Regions from separate parts of the Robertmurraya sp. DFI.2.37 genome, predicted to be linked through region 1. Evidence: a T-box and tRNA genes for the amino acid it is inferred to sense, from the RefSeq annotation. Region 1 holds a T-box; the other holds one or more tRNA genes.
The links. The T-box of region 1 lies ahead of serS (serine--tRNA ligase). A T-box ahead of a tRNA ligase gene usually reads a tRNA of that ligase, here a tRNA-Ser.

Region 1 (7,025 bases):
GCGAATATTCGCTCTTCTTGCTTGGAACCCTTCAAAATTACTACAAGAAGAAATTTCACGGTATGTCTCATAGCTCGGAATCCACACTTCAATATCATATTTCTTTGCAGCAGTGAATCCTAAGTCTCCTGTACACATGCTCATAACACGATAAGGAAGCCCAAGCAATTGCAAAACTTTTTCTGCATTACCTGTTAATTTTTCAAGCTCTTCATAAGACTCCTCTGGCTTCACGAATTTTACAAGCTCAACTTTATTGAACTGATGCTGACGAATTAATCCCCTTGTATCTCGTCCAGCAGAGCCAGCCTCAGAGCGGAAACATGCGCTAAATGCTGCATAATTAATAGGTAGAGTGTCCCCATCTAGGATTTCATCACGATGAAGATTTGTCACAGGCACTTCAGCCGTTGGTATTAAGAAATAATCCTCACTCCCGATTAAGAAAGCATCTTCTTCAAATTTTGGCAATTGACCTGTGCCCGTCATACTTGTTCGATTGACCATATACGGAGGTAATACTTCTTCATATCCATGCTCTTCCGTGTGCAAATCCAGCATGAAATTAAACAATGCACGTTCAAGACGAGCTCCCAAACCTTTGTAAAAAACAAAGCGGCTCCCTGTCACCTTACTTGCTCTTTCAAAGTCTAAAATGCCTAGTGCATCAGCTATTTCCCAGTGGGGTTTAGGCTCAAAATCAAACTGCCTAACTTCTCCCCACGTACGATGAAGCACGTTGTCATCCTCTGTTTCACCGATCGGAACGCTCTCATGTGGAATATTAGGGATACTTAATAATAAATTCTCAAGTGTTTCCTCAACATTGCGTAACTCTTCATCAAGAACTTTAATTTTATCGCCTACTTCACGCATTTCAGCGATTAATTGGTCCGCATCCTTTTTCTCACGCTTTAGAGCGGCGACTTGTTGAGATACTTCATTACGTTTGCTTTTTAACTGTTCAGCCTCAACAATTAAATCCCGTCGCTTTTTGTCTAGATCCTCGAATTTCCCCAAATCTGTTAAATCTTCGCCGCGATGTTGAAGCTTTTCTTTTACCTCTTCAAAGTTGGCACGCAAATATTTCAAATCCAACATTCTAAACACCTCTTCATAAATCATATTTTTGCAAACAAAAAACTCCCGTCCCAAAAAAGGGACGAGAGTTACCCGCGTTGCCACCCTAGTTGAAAGCAAAAAAGACTTTCCACCTTAAATCAATAACGGTTTAACCCGGAAGTATTTACTACACTCTCAAAGGAGCATTCCATACTTCACTCAAGGATGGATTCACAAGCTCCATTCACTGATTTGCACCGACCATCAGCTCTCTTTTAGAACGGATTTCCTGTTACTATTTCCTCTCATTGCTTTTATTATAGGGAATTTTGTAATTTAATGTACTATAATTATTCTTCAATTGCAACCTTTTTATACAATTGTTTCCTTTATCATCTCGATAAAATAAGCCGTGATCCGATAATCATCTGTTAATTCTGGATGAAATGAACAGCCTAGTAAATTTCCATCACGAGCCATCACAATGCGCTCATGATGCTTGGCCAATATCTCCACATTTTCACCAGCATTGACGATATGAGGAGCTCGAATAAAAACAGCGTTGTAATTCTCTGCTATACCTGAGATAGTTAAATTCGCCTCAAAACTTTCCCTCTGCCGTCCAAAAGAATTTCTTTCCACTGTCACATCCATAACACCAATATGGGGTTCATCATGACCAACAACATTTCTCGCCAATAAAATAAGACCAGCGCATGTCCCAAACATCGGCTTGCCAGCTTGGGCGAATTTTTTCAACTCGTCCATAAAATCATACTTATCGATCAATCGCCTAATCGCTGTACTTTCCCCACCTGGCATAACAAGCCCTTCTACATTTGCCAACTGCTCTTTTTTCTTGATCACTACCGCTTCAGCCCCACACGCCTCGATAGCTTGAACATGCTCCCTAACTGCGCCTTGCAGTGCCAGTACTCCTACTTTTATCATCTTTTACCAACCGCGTTCTTGCATGCGAGCTTCAGGGGCTAATGTAGAAATTTCGATCCCTTTCATCGGTGTTCCTAACTCTTTTGAAAGCTCTGCAATTAATTTATAGTCTTGATAATGAGTCGTAGCTTCTACAATTGCTCTAGCAAATTTCGCAGGATTGTCCGATTTAAAAATTCCAGAACCTACGAATACACCATCAGCACCTAGCTCCATCATTAATGCCGCATCAGCAGGAGTTGCAACCCCCCCTGCTGCAAAATTAACGACCGGAAGGCGGCCAAGTTCTTTAATTTCTAATAGAAGCTCATACGGCGCTCCTAGAAGCTTAGCCTCTGTCATCACTTCATCAGCATTCATATTCACAAGCTTACGCACCTGTGCATTGACCTTGCGCATATGTCGAACCGCCTCAACGATGTTGCCAGTTCCAGGTTCCCCCTTTGTACGCAACATCGAAGCACCTTCTCCAATACGGCGGGCGGCCTCACCTAAATCTCTACATCCACAAACAAACGGCACTGTATAATCACGCTTATTTAAATGGTATTCCTCATCAGCAGGCGTCAATACTTCACTCTCGTCTATGTAATCTACACCCATTGCCTCAAGTACTCTAGCTTCAACAATATGTCCAATCCTTGCCTTCGCCATAACAGGGATCGTTACAGCATTCATAACCTCTTCTACAATACGAGGATCTGCCATACGTGCCACTCCGCCTGCAGCTCGAATATCCGATGGGACTCTTTCCAATGCCATTACTGCAACAGCACCAGCTTCTTCTGCTATTTTTGCTTGTTCTGCATTTACAACATCCATAATAACGCCGCCTTTTTGCATTTCGGCCATACCACGTTTAACGCGCTCTGTTCCTGTTTTCACGTAAGTCATCCCCCTTATATTGGTTATTGCTAAATTAAAAATAAAACATCTACTAAATCCATCGGAATTAGCATCCTTCCCTAATGAAAATAAACAACAAAAAAGGTTTCCTGTCAAGACAAGAAACCTTTTTTAAAATCCCTTATTAAAACCAACCCTTAACTGTGGAGGAAACACTGCTCCATAAATCACCGAAGAATCCACCAATTCCACGCATCATAAGGACGAACCAGTTTGCTTTCTCAACATCCTCAGCTGCAACTAAATCAACTGTCATACTCCTCTGTCCCTCAGAGCTTAAATAAACAGTCTCTTCATCTTTAAATTGAACCGTTACTGTTCCAAGCTTATCTCCTTTTTTAATAGGAGCTGTTAAACTGCCGTCTTCATTTAGCTTCTCTTTATCAAGCTCGACCAGAGTCTCAAAGTTTTCTTGCTCAGAAGCTGGTACAACACTATTAATCGCATCTGCTGTATGAACCTTTACTTGATCCTCTTTTCCTTTGGCAACAGGAACCGTTTCCGTTCCCTTAATCACATATTCAGCAGGAACTAATTCTTCTTTACTAAAATTATTGAAGGCATAATCTAATAGTTTTTTTGTCTCCACAAAACGATCAGTTGTTGATTTCGTTCCCATTACAACCGTAATATATCTTACACCATCTCTACTGGCAGTACCCGTAAAACAAAAACCTGCAAAGCTTGTAGACCCTGTTTTCAATCCATCTAAACCTTCATAGGTGAACTGTTGAAAGTTTGGATATTTATCTGCAACATCACGATAACCCTCTAACATCCAGTTCCAGTTTTTCATTTCAAATTTATCATCTGTACCCTGTGCAAACATTTTTTCAGGGATGCTAGACGTTTCTAAAACTTCCGGGAAATCCTTTATAATATGATAGGCTAATTTTGCTACCGCTCTTGCCGACATCACGTTTTCTTCATCTGCACCACCAACAACATCTGGGAAATGCTTTGCTACATCACGATTATTTAGCCCTGTTGAATTGACAAATTTAAAATCACCAAGACCTAACTCTTCAGCCTTTTCATTCATTAATTTCACAAAATTAGCTTCTGTACCAGCTACAATTTCAGCAATGGCTATCGTTGCAGCATTTGCTGACTCAATTGCCATAGCAGAATAAAGATCTTCTACTGTATATGTCCCCTCAACACGTAAAAAAACGTTACTTAAATTGCTATCATGAGACATTTTAGCAAGCTCTGGAGAGACGGTAAAAGTTTGATCCCATTTTACTTTCCCTTCCTTTACAGCTTCTAAAAGGAGGTACTCGGTCATCATTTTTGTCATGCTGGCAATTCCTAATACGGCTTCTGAATTTTTTTCATAAAGTATTTTACCTGTATCCGCATCGATTAAAATTACCGCATTCGCATTGATATCTATATTTTCAGCAGCCGCTGCCGGTTTTTGTATAAAACCAATTAGTAATACAAATGTTAATAGACATACGAAACTTTTTTGTATGAAGCTTTTTTTCACTGTGAGCCCTCCAAGTCTTATTATACACCCTTGTTATTTTAACATAGTTCGGTATACAAGCATAGATAGAGTATTTTCCTATTTTTCTATGAGACTGGAAATTTTCCTTATAATTTCGCAAAAAAACTGACCAGCGGCATACGCAGCAGGTCAGTTTTTCATTTTATGAAATAGAGTAGTTTGGTGCTTCTTTCGTAATTTGTACGTCATGTGGGTGGCTTTCTCTTAGCCCTGCACCCGTCATACGAATAAATTGCGCATTCTCTCTTAATTCTTCTAAGTCCTTTGTCCCGCAATAACCCATTCCTGAACGAATTCCACCGATTAACTGATATATTGTATCCGTTAAAGGCCCTTTATATGGAAGTCTTCCTTCAATACCTTCTGGGACAAACTTTTTATTATCCTCTTGGAAATAACGATCCTTTGAACCCTTTTCCATTGCGGCAACTGAGCCCATTCCACGATAGACTTTGAATCGACGTCCTTGGAATATTTCCGTTTCTCCCGGACTTTCAGATACACCGGCAAGTAAGCTTCCTAACATAACAGCATGTCCACCTGCTGCCAATGCTTTAACAATATCACCAGAGTATTTAATTCCACCATCAGCGATAATCGTTTTTCCATACTTTCTAGCTTCTGTTGCACAATCATAGACCGCGGTAATTTGCGGAACACCAACACCTGCTACTACACGAGTCGTACAAATAGACCCTGGCCCTATTCCTACTTTCACAATATCAGCACCTGCTTCAATCAACTCTCTCGTCGCTTCAGCCGTTGCCACATTCCCTGCGATAATCGCTACGCTTGGAAAAGCATCTCTTACTTGTTTAACTGTTTCAATAACTCCTTTAGAATGTCCATGCGCCGTATCAATAACAATGACATCAACCTGAGCCTTAACAAGTGCTTCTACACGGCGCATTGTATCCTTCGTCACACCAACTGCAGCACCTGCTAATAATCTCCCCGTCTCATCTTTTGCTGAGTTCGGGAATTCAATCACTTTCTCAATGTCTTTAATTGTAATTAATCCTTTTAAAATTCCGTTCTCATCAACTAAAGGTAATTTTTCAATTTTATACTTTTGTAAAATGCTCTCAGCTTCGTCCAATGTGGTTCCAACTGGGGCGGTGACAAGATTTTCCTTTGTCATCACATCTGAAATCTTGATCGAATAATCTTGAATAAAACGGAGGTCACGGTTTGTGAGGATACCAACAAGTTTTTGCTCATCTTCATTATTAACGATCGGCACACCTGAAATACGATATTTACCCATCAGATGTTCAGCATCAAACACTTGATGTTCAGGTGTTAAGAAAAACGGATTCGTAATAACTCCACTTTCCGAACGTTTTACCTTGAGTACTTGATCCGCTTGCTGCTCGATTGACATATTCTTATGAATAATCCCTAATCCACCTTGTCTAGCCATAGCAATCGCCATTTCTGCTTCAGTGACCGTATCCATCCCTGCACTTATAATCGGGATATTCAACTTGACCTTATCCGTAAGCTTCACTTGCAACTGAACATCTTTTGGTAATACCTCTGATTTTGCCGGTACTAAAAGTACATCATCAAAGGTTAATCCCTCTTTAACAAATTTATTTTCCCACATCTTTTTGGCCTCCTAGACTCGAAAATATTATTAGTAGGTTATCAATTGGTTAAAATACTGTCAAGGATAAGATGATATGTTAGAGTTTTCTAATAATTCACCTACAACAATATTGGTTTTATTTTCTAATTTTAATTGATTATACAACGTTTCTTTCGGAGGTTAACATGTTGTCCACTTCTCATTGGTCTTCATTTTCACTATTTTTTTCAGCAAGCTACACACAGCAATATTTAAAAAATATTTATGAGCAAAATAAAATAGAAAACGCTGAGCAAAAAGCGTACGAAAATTGTTATCCCTTCATTTATTATCTCGAACATGGAAAAGTATATTACGAACAAGGGAAACACTCCCCATTAATCATTCAACCGATCCTGCTTTTTTATGGACTTGTCCATCTTATAAAAGCATGTATCCTTACAGTCGATCCAAATTATCCAGAAACTACCTCTGTCCTTGCTCATGGTGTTTCTGCCAGAAAGCGCAAAAAACAGCATTTTCATTTTTTCCAGGACGAAGTTAAATTTCAAAAAACAGGCCTGTTTCCTTTCTTAGCGAATAAATTGTTTCACATGGAACATTTGGAAGGGGATAAAATATCAATGGGTAACCTTTTTAAACAAGTACCTGAATTAAATTCATTACTATTGTTCCTCGATGGGGTTCCATCATTTACCAATATCTATCATGAAGAAAATGAGTTTTTTATTCCAAAAAAAGTATTGGACTTCTTTCATATGACAGAGAATCGCTTTCTCGATTTCTTTTCCGAAAAAGCAGTGGAGGAATATCATTTTAAGCGCTTAGAGCATGAATTTATTGTCTTTGAAAAAGACAATAAAAGGGGGAGCTTCAATTATATCCCTTTAAAATACAATTTAGCAGATCAAACTTATGCTCTTCCACTAACCAAAGATATCGGCTTCATATTTCACGAACTACTGGTGCATTATTTGCTCCTTTACAATTTAAGTATGATTG
Region 2 (7,025 bases), on a different contig from region 1:
TCATGGTCGGGAAGACAGGATTCGAACCTGCGACCCCTTGGTCCCAAACCAAGTGCTCTACCAAGCTGAGCTACTTCCCGATGTATGGCGCGCCCGAGAGGAGTCGAACCCCTAACCTTTTGATCCGTAGTCAAACGCTCTATCCAATTGAGCTACGGGCGCATCCTATCCGAAAGACAACTTAATCATTATATCACGATAATAATCTGATTGTCAACAATTCTTTCAAAACTTTTTGGTGCGGCCGAGAGGACTTGAACCTCCACGGGGTCGCCCCCACTAGGCCCTCAACCTAGCGCGTCTGCCATTCCGCCACGACCGCATTATTCTAAAGAAGCGATAAATAATATTATACGTAAAAATAATATTATTTTCAAGTGGTAATTAATGGTGCGGGTGAAGGGAGTCGAACCCCCACGCCTTGCGGCGCTAGATCCTAAGTCTAGTGCGTCTGCCAATTCCGCCACACCCGCATATTAAATGAAAAAACTTGGTGAGCCATGAAGGACTCGAACCTTCGACCCTCTGATTAAAAGTCAGATGCTCTACCGACTGAGCTAATGGCTCTAAATTAAATAAGTGCTACTGCCAAATTCTTTAAGGCATCTGTGATGTTACCATCTCAGAAAGAGCATTCAAATGGCGGATCGACAGGCATAACAGATAACAAATTCACAAATAAATTGCCCCGCTACTGTACCGACTAAAGAATCACTTCTAAAAAATTGGCTGGGCTAGCAGGATTCGAACCTACGAATGACGGAGTCAAAGTCCGTTGCCTTACCACTTGGCTATAGCCCATTATTAAAAATTAATGGCGGTCCGGACGGGACTCGAACCCGCGACCTCCTGCGTGACAGGCAGGCATTCTAACCAACTGAACTACCGGACCAATGTTTTTTCACGATAGTGAAAATAACTTTCCTTTGTCTTTTTCGACGTAGGAGAAAATAGCTTTCCTTCCTTTTTTCACACTAGTGAAAATGACAATTTTTCGCGTTAGCAAAATCTTTTCAATGAAATAAAGGAAACAGGTTGAGAAGAATTGGTGACCCGTACGGGATTCGAACCCGTGTTACCGCCGTGAAAGGGCGGTGTCTTAACCGCTTGACCAACGGGCCATTCAGAAAAATGGCGGAGAAGGAGGGATTTGAACCCTCGCGCCGCTCGCGCGACCTACACCCTTAGCAGGGGCGCCTCTTCAGCCTCTTGAGTACTTCCCCATAATCCAAAATGGTGGCTCCGCGGGTAGGATTCGAACCTACGACCGATCGGTTAACAGCCGATTGCTCTACCACTGAGCTACCGCGGAATAAAAATTATTTTGTTCCTAAACCTATTATCCATTACCGATTGTCCTCATCTCAGAAAGACAAACCAAGTAGCAACTCGATGAGTACAACTCGCAGCACTTTCATGATGCTTTGCTCGTTGCTCTACCACTGAGCTACCGCGGAATAATATGTTTTTTTCCGTCTCTCTTTTATCGACTCTTCATATTATAATGAGATGTTATATCCAAGTCAAGAACAAAAATATAAGTATTTTCGACTTATATAATTGTGCGACGGAAATATAAATTAACATCCTTTTTTTGAAATGTCAACCATTTATTTTGATAAGTTTACCTCGGCACTTGCCACATACATATCGCAATACATTTACAGCTCTCTTTCTTTTAAAGACCTGACCACAATGGGAACATTTATAAACATGTAGCTTATAAGTGCGTTTTCTCTCCGGATGATAGGGCAATACGTTACAAAAACGGGGTGCTCCAACCTTTTTCAAAAGCTTTTTAAAGTCAGCATCACGATGCTGATAGCCTTTTCCTTCCAAATGAAGATGGTAGTGGCAAAGCTCGTGCTTAATAATGCCGATTAATTCTTCCTTACCCAACTGTTCCAAATACTTTCGGTTTATTTCAATATTATGGGACTTCAATAAATAGCGGCCACCCGTTGTGCGTAAACGATTATTAAAAATCGCTTTATGTTTGAATGGCTTTTGGAAAAACTCCAGTGACAACTTCTCAACAAGCCCTTGTAATTGAAATTCCTCCATAAAACGTTTTCCTCTCCATTATAAGTAAACATGACAACCTATTATAGCATACATTGTATATACCCTTTGAATTCTAAAACTGGGAGGTCTCAACATGCCAACTTGGTTCCAAAATCAAATGCAAAGAGCCTTTCTTGAGAAAAATCGCCATCAAATTAAATTGCTGAATCAATGCTGGTTCTTTTACAGAAAAAAACACTGCTCCTAAACATGCGCTGTTTAAAAGCAAAAAATTGCGATACATTCCCTAATGCTTAAGCCGCACAAATTATTAGAGGCTGCTCTCTCGATAATGAAACTTTCACATACCTGTTTTGCATAACTGAAAGGGTTCCATAAAACGATAGGAGAAACCCGTTTTCTCCTATCGTTTTATGGGGTCAGAAAGCAACATCAGCATCATACTAGCCTAATAAACGCATTGTTTTTAGTCGTCCCATGCGATAATTATTCAATAAACCAGGCTCGACAATAAACAAGCTACACAATCTAAATCCGAATGTGCAGCTTGTCATTTTGCATCACTATTCCTGCGGTGACAACATTGTCAGGGCAACTCTTCCTTTTTTCACATCAACAGAATCCACCCATACAGTAACGACGTCACCAACTGAGACAACATCGAGAGGGTGCTTGACAAACCCTCGTTTTAATTTAGAAATATGGACAAGGCCGTCTTGTTTCACACCGATATCTACAAACGCTCCGAAATCGACGACATTTCTTACTGTTCCTTGGAGTTCCATACCTGCTTTAAGATCTTCAAGTTTTAATACATCCTTTTTTAGCAAAGGTTTTGGGAGATCGTCTCGCGGATCGCGCTCAGGACTCATTAATGCATCAATAATATCCTTTAACGTAAGCTCCCCTATTTCAAGCTCTGCAGAGATATCCTTTATATCAACCTTTGACAATACGGTTTTTAACGCTTCTGAACCAAGGTCGTTCGTTGTAAATCCAATATTGCTTAAAAGACGCTTTACTTCAGGATAACTTTCCGGGTGAATGCTTGTACGATCAAGCGGTTCAGTGCCATCGATCACTCTTAAAAAGCCAATTGCCTGTTCATAAGTTTTCGCACCCAATCTCGGAATTTTCTTTAACTGCTCCCTTTTGCTAAACTTTCCTTCTTCATCACGCTTTTTCACAATATTATTGGCAACTGCTTTAGACAGTCCAGCTACATATTGTAGCAATGACGCAGATGCCGTATTCACATTTACTCCAACTTGGTTAACAGTCGTCTCCACCACGAAAGTGAGCGATTCATTCAATCTTTTTTGCGAAACATCATGCTGATATTGCCCAACCCCAACGGACTTTGGATCGATCTTTACCAATTCCGCAAGCGGGTCTTGAAGTCGTCGAGCAATTGATACCGCACTTCTTTCTTCGACTTGAAAATCAGGAAACTCTTCACGAGCGATATCGGAAGCTGAATAGACACTAGCACCTGCTTCATTAACAATTAAATAAAAGATCGCCTCTTCTTCTTCCTTTAGTATATCTGCAACAAATTGTTCTGTTTCTCTTGAAGCTGTTCCATTTCCAATGGCTACAACCTCAACGCCATATTGATTCAGAATTGCTTTAACCTTTTCCTTCGCTTCCTTCGGTTTAGCACTTGGAGGATGTGGATAAACAACATCTATCTTTAAAACCTTTCCTGTTTCATCTACGACAGCGAGCTTGCAACCTGTGCGATAGGCAGGATCCACTCCAAGCACGACTTTTCCTTTTAACGGTGGTTGCAGCAAGAGCTTCCGCAAATTCTCTGAAAAGATATGGATGGCCTGCTCTTCCGCTTTTTCCGTTAATTCACCGCGAATTTCTCGCTCAATCGAAGGCTGAATTAAACGTTTATAGCCATCTTCAATTGCCTCTGCAACGAGCTGTGCCGTAATGGCTTTTGTATTTTTAATCCATTTTTTATTCAAGTAAGTTAAAATACGCTCCACATTCGGTTTTAGAGAAGTCCTTAAAATTTCTTCCTTTTCTCCACGGTTTAACGCTAAAATACGGTGAGGGACAATTTTATGGACTGGTTCAGAATAGTCATAGTACATTTCATAAACATTCTTTTCGTCTTTTTCTGCATCTTTAACAGAAGATTCAATAATGCTCGACTTAAAGGTTTCCGTTCGAATCCATTTGCGTCCATCTGCATCATCCGAAACCGTTTCTGCAATAATATCCTTCGCACCAGACAAAGCATCATCTACTGTGACAACTTCCTTCTCTTCAGATAAAAATTCTTTTGCTTTCTCTTCTATTGAGCCAGCAGTCGGAAAAGTTAATATCCAGTCAGCCAGTGGCTCCAGCCCTTTTTCCTTGGCAACAGTTGCCTTTGTTCTTCTTTTTTGCTTATAAGGACGATATAAATCCTCGACCTCCTGCAGCTTTAGCGAAGCATCGATTTGTTGTTTGAGCTCTGGAGTTAGCTTGCCCTGCTCTTCAATCAAACGAATAACTTCTTCTTTTCTCTGCTCTAAGTTTTGTATGTAATTCCATCTTTCCATGATATTTCGTATTTGTACTTCATCAAGAGCGCCTGTTTGCTCTTTACGATAACGGGCAATAAACGGGACCGTATTGCCATCATTCAGCAAAGAAATAACATTTTTTACTGATTTAAAAGATATTGCTTGCTCAGCAGCAATCATTTTTAAAATAGGTTCTTGCTTATCCATTGTTTGCTCCACGAAACGTTCCTCCAACATTTATGATATTGTCACCTTCTACTTATTCTATCAAAAGTAAGAAACCGATTGCACATTTGAAGGTCAATGTGTTTTTGCCCACGGCCGATCACAAGCAGCTAGAACACATAAATAAGGAATTTAGCGGACGAAAACAACCGCCTTCCAAATTAAGCAAACAACCAATTATCCTTAACGTAAAAGGCGGTCGAATGCCATTCACTTTTCACCTTTGCGTAGTTGGTTCATTTTGTGTAATGCCAAAGTGTTTCACATGCCTTTTGCTAAAAGAATCCTCTGATTCCATGTGATGTAGGAATACAAGCTTGCTCTAATGGAATCAAGCTAATTATCAGCACCGCCATAAAAAGAAGCAAACAAAAAAGCACCTGAGTCCTCTTCTTATTAGTGAAGCATGAGGAATAACAGGTACTCATTTAATATAATTTCCCAATGATAAAAGTCGCATCATCAGCAAAAGGAAATGGCCTATTTTTTATTTCTTCCGCAATGCTGCTCAATGATCTGATCGGATTCAACAAACTTTTTAACCCATTGAAATGAAAGCCATCCGAATAAATTAAAAAAGTTGAATATTGCTCATAAGAATAATTCTGTGTTCGAAAACTTTGCGGCTTACCAGATAAGTAACCCGTTACTGGTAGCGGGTATGTTAATTTCCCGGAAGAAGAGTAAAGGAAAAAACGGATATTCCCAACACAACTATAAACAAATTCCCTCTTCGAGAAATACACTTTAAAAATCGCTACTGCAGCTCCCCTTTTTTCTGCTAATTCTGCATTACACCTTCGCATAATCGTCTCTACATCTTCACTATGGTATTGCTTGACGATGGCTACAACCGCGGTAGCTGATTCATAAGCATTTTCTCCACTACCAAGTCCATCTGCTAAAACACAGATAAAATAGTCATCTGTACTTAAATAAAAATAATCATCTCCACATTGGACATTGCCTTCTTTTGTTCGTTGATAAGCGAATACTTCAACATCACCTGTAACGTAATGTTTCATGAATGACACTCCGTGTTAGTATCATCTGCTAATATCGCTTCTTTTAATTTTTTTATTGCTCTCCGCTGTAATCTTGACACATGCATCTGTGAAATCCCCAATTTTTCGCCCGTCTCCTTTTGGCTTAAATTATCTAAATAAGTGTACTGAACTATTTCCCTCTCACGATCTGTTAATACGTAGAGAACCTTTTCCAGCACCAATCTTTGATTGACTTTTTCATACCCTGAATCCTCTTTTCCTACAATGTCTAACAGGGTTACCGTACCGCCCTCTGAATCGGCTTCAAAAGTGTGATTAATTGACAAAGCTTGATAGCTTTTCCCCATTTCCATTGCTTCTAACACATCTTCTTCCGATACATCCAACGCTTGTGCAATTTCATAAATTTTTGGTGAGCGGTGAAGAGTTGTTGTCAACGACTCAACTGTCTTCTTAATTTTGGGTCCAATTTCTTTAATTCTTCTAGGCACATGAACACTCCACGTTTTATCTCGCAAAAACCGTTTAATTTCTCCGATGATAGTGGGAACAGCAAATGCTTCAAAGCTTTTTCCCACTTTAGCATCATAACGTCTAATTGCTCCAAGCAATCCAATAACACCGACTTGAACCATATCCTCATGATAGGAGCGTCCCTTTGAATACTTACGAGCAATATTTTCTATTAAAGGTTTATAATGCAGAACGAGTTTTGCCTGTGCTTCTTCATCTTCATAAAGCTGAAAGGATTGAATATACTCATCTATCTCCTCTTTTGTTAGCTGATTAGGGTGAGATTGTTTTTGCACCACTCTCCACCTTCTCTCCCTCCAGGTATTTCGTCATTAAGACGGTCACACCTTCGTTGTGGTGAAATTTCACCTCATCCATCAATGTCTCAATCAGGTAGAGGCCTAATCCTCCCTCACGCATATACTCAATTGATTCTTTCTGCTGATCGTATGGGCCAATTTTTTTTCTTAATTCTTGCAAATCAAAACTTACCCCGCGATCAGCCACAATAATTTCCAACCGATCCTTATAAAGGCTATAACCAATCGATACTTCACCTTTATCTTTAGATTTATAGGCATGCTGGGCAGCATTCGTACAAGCTTCACTAACTGCAATCTTTAAATCTTCAATTTCATCGTATGAAAAACCCATTCTTCCAGCGATGCCAGAAGCTGTGAGCCGAATAACTCCCACATATTCTGGCTTAGCAGGAATTTTCATCTCGATATAA

Region 2: it encodes a tRNA-Ser, which carries the amino acid that the T-box ahead of serS (serine--tRNA ligase) is inferred to sense. The anticodon was not compared.

What each region holds. Positions count from the first base shown of each region.
Region 1 is NZ_JARGEJ010000078.1:1,392-8,416, reverse strand. It holds gene serS (serine--tRNA ligase) at 1-1,101, opposite strand, end outside; T-box leader at 1,156-1,380, opposite strand; gene pdxT (pyridoxal 5'-phosphate synthase glutaminase subunit PdxT) at 1,435-2,013, opposite strand; gene pdxS (pyridoxal 5'-phosphate synthase lyase subunit PdxS) at 2,017-2,907, opposite strand; gene PZE06_RS29905 (D-alanyl-D-alanine carboxypeptidase family protein) at 3,044-4,411, opposite strand; gene guaB (IMP dehydrogenase) at 4,575-6,041, opposite strand; gene PZE06_RS23510 (YaaC family protein) at 6,209-7,025, shown strand, end outside.
Region 2 is NZ_JARGEJ010000090.1:3,929-10,953, reverse strand. It holds tRNA gene PZE06_RS24525 (tRNA-Pro) at 4-80, opposite strand; tRNA gene PZE06_RS24520 (tRNA-Arg) at 86-162, opposite strand; tRNA gene PZE06_RS24515 (tRNA-Leu) at 237-322, opposite strand; tRNA gene PZE06_RS24510 (tRNA-Leu) at 389-473, opposite strand; tRNA gene PZE06_RS24505 (tRNA-Lys) at 492-567, opposite strand; tRNA gene PZE06_RS24500 (tRNA-Gln) at 727-801, opposite strand; tRNA gene PZE06_RS24495 (tRNA-Asp) at 816-892, opposite strand; tRNA gene PZE06_RS24490 (tRNA-Glu) at 1,047-1,121, opposite strand; tRNA gene PZE06_RS24485 (tRNA-Ser) at 1,133-1,223, opposite strand; tRNA gene PZE06_RS24480 (tRNA-Asn) at 1,238-1,312, opposite strand; gene PZE06_RS24475 (SprT family protein) at 1,603-2,064, opposite strand; gene cmpA (cortex morphogenetic protein CmpA) at 2,159-2,272, shown strand; gene PZE06_RS24465 (Tex family protein) at 2,589-4,754, opposite strand; gene PZE06_RS24460 (PP2C family serine/threonine-protein phosphatase) at 5,201-5,797, opposite strand; gene sigB (RNA polymerase sigma factor SigB) at 5,794-6,588, opposite strand; gene rsbW (anti-sigma B factor RsbW) at 6,566-7,025, opposite strand, start outside.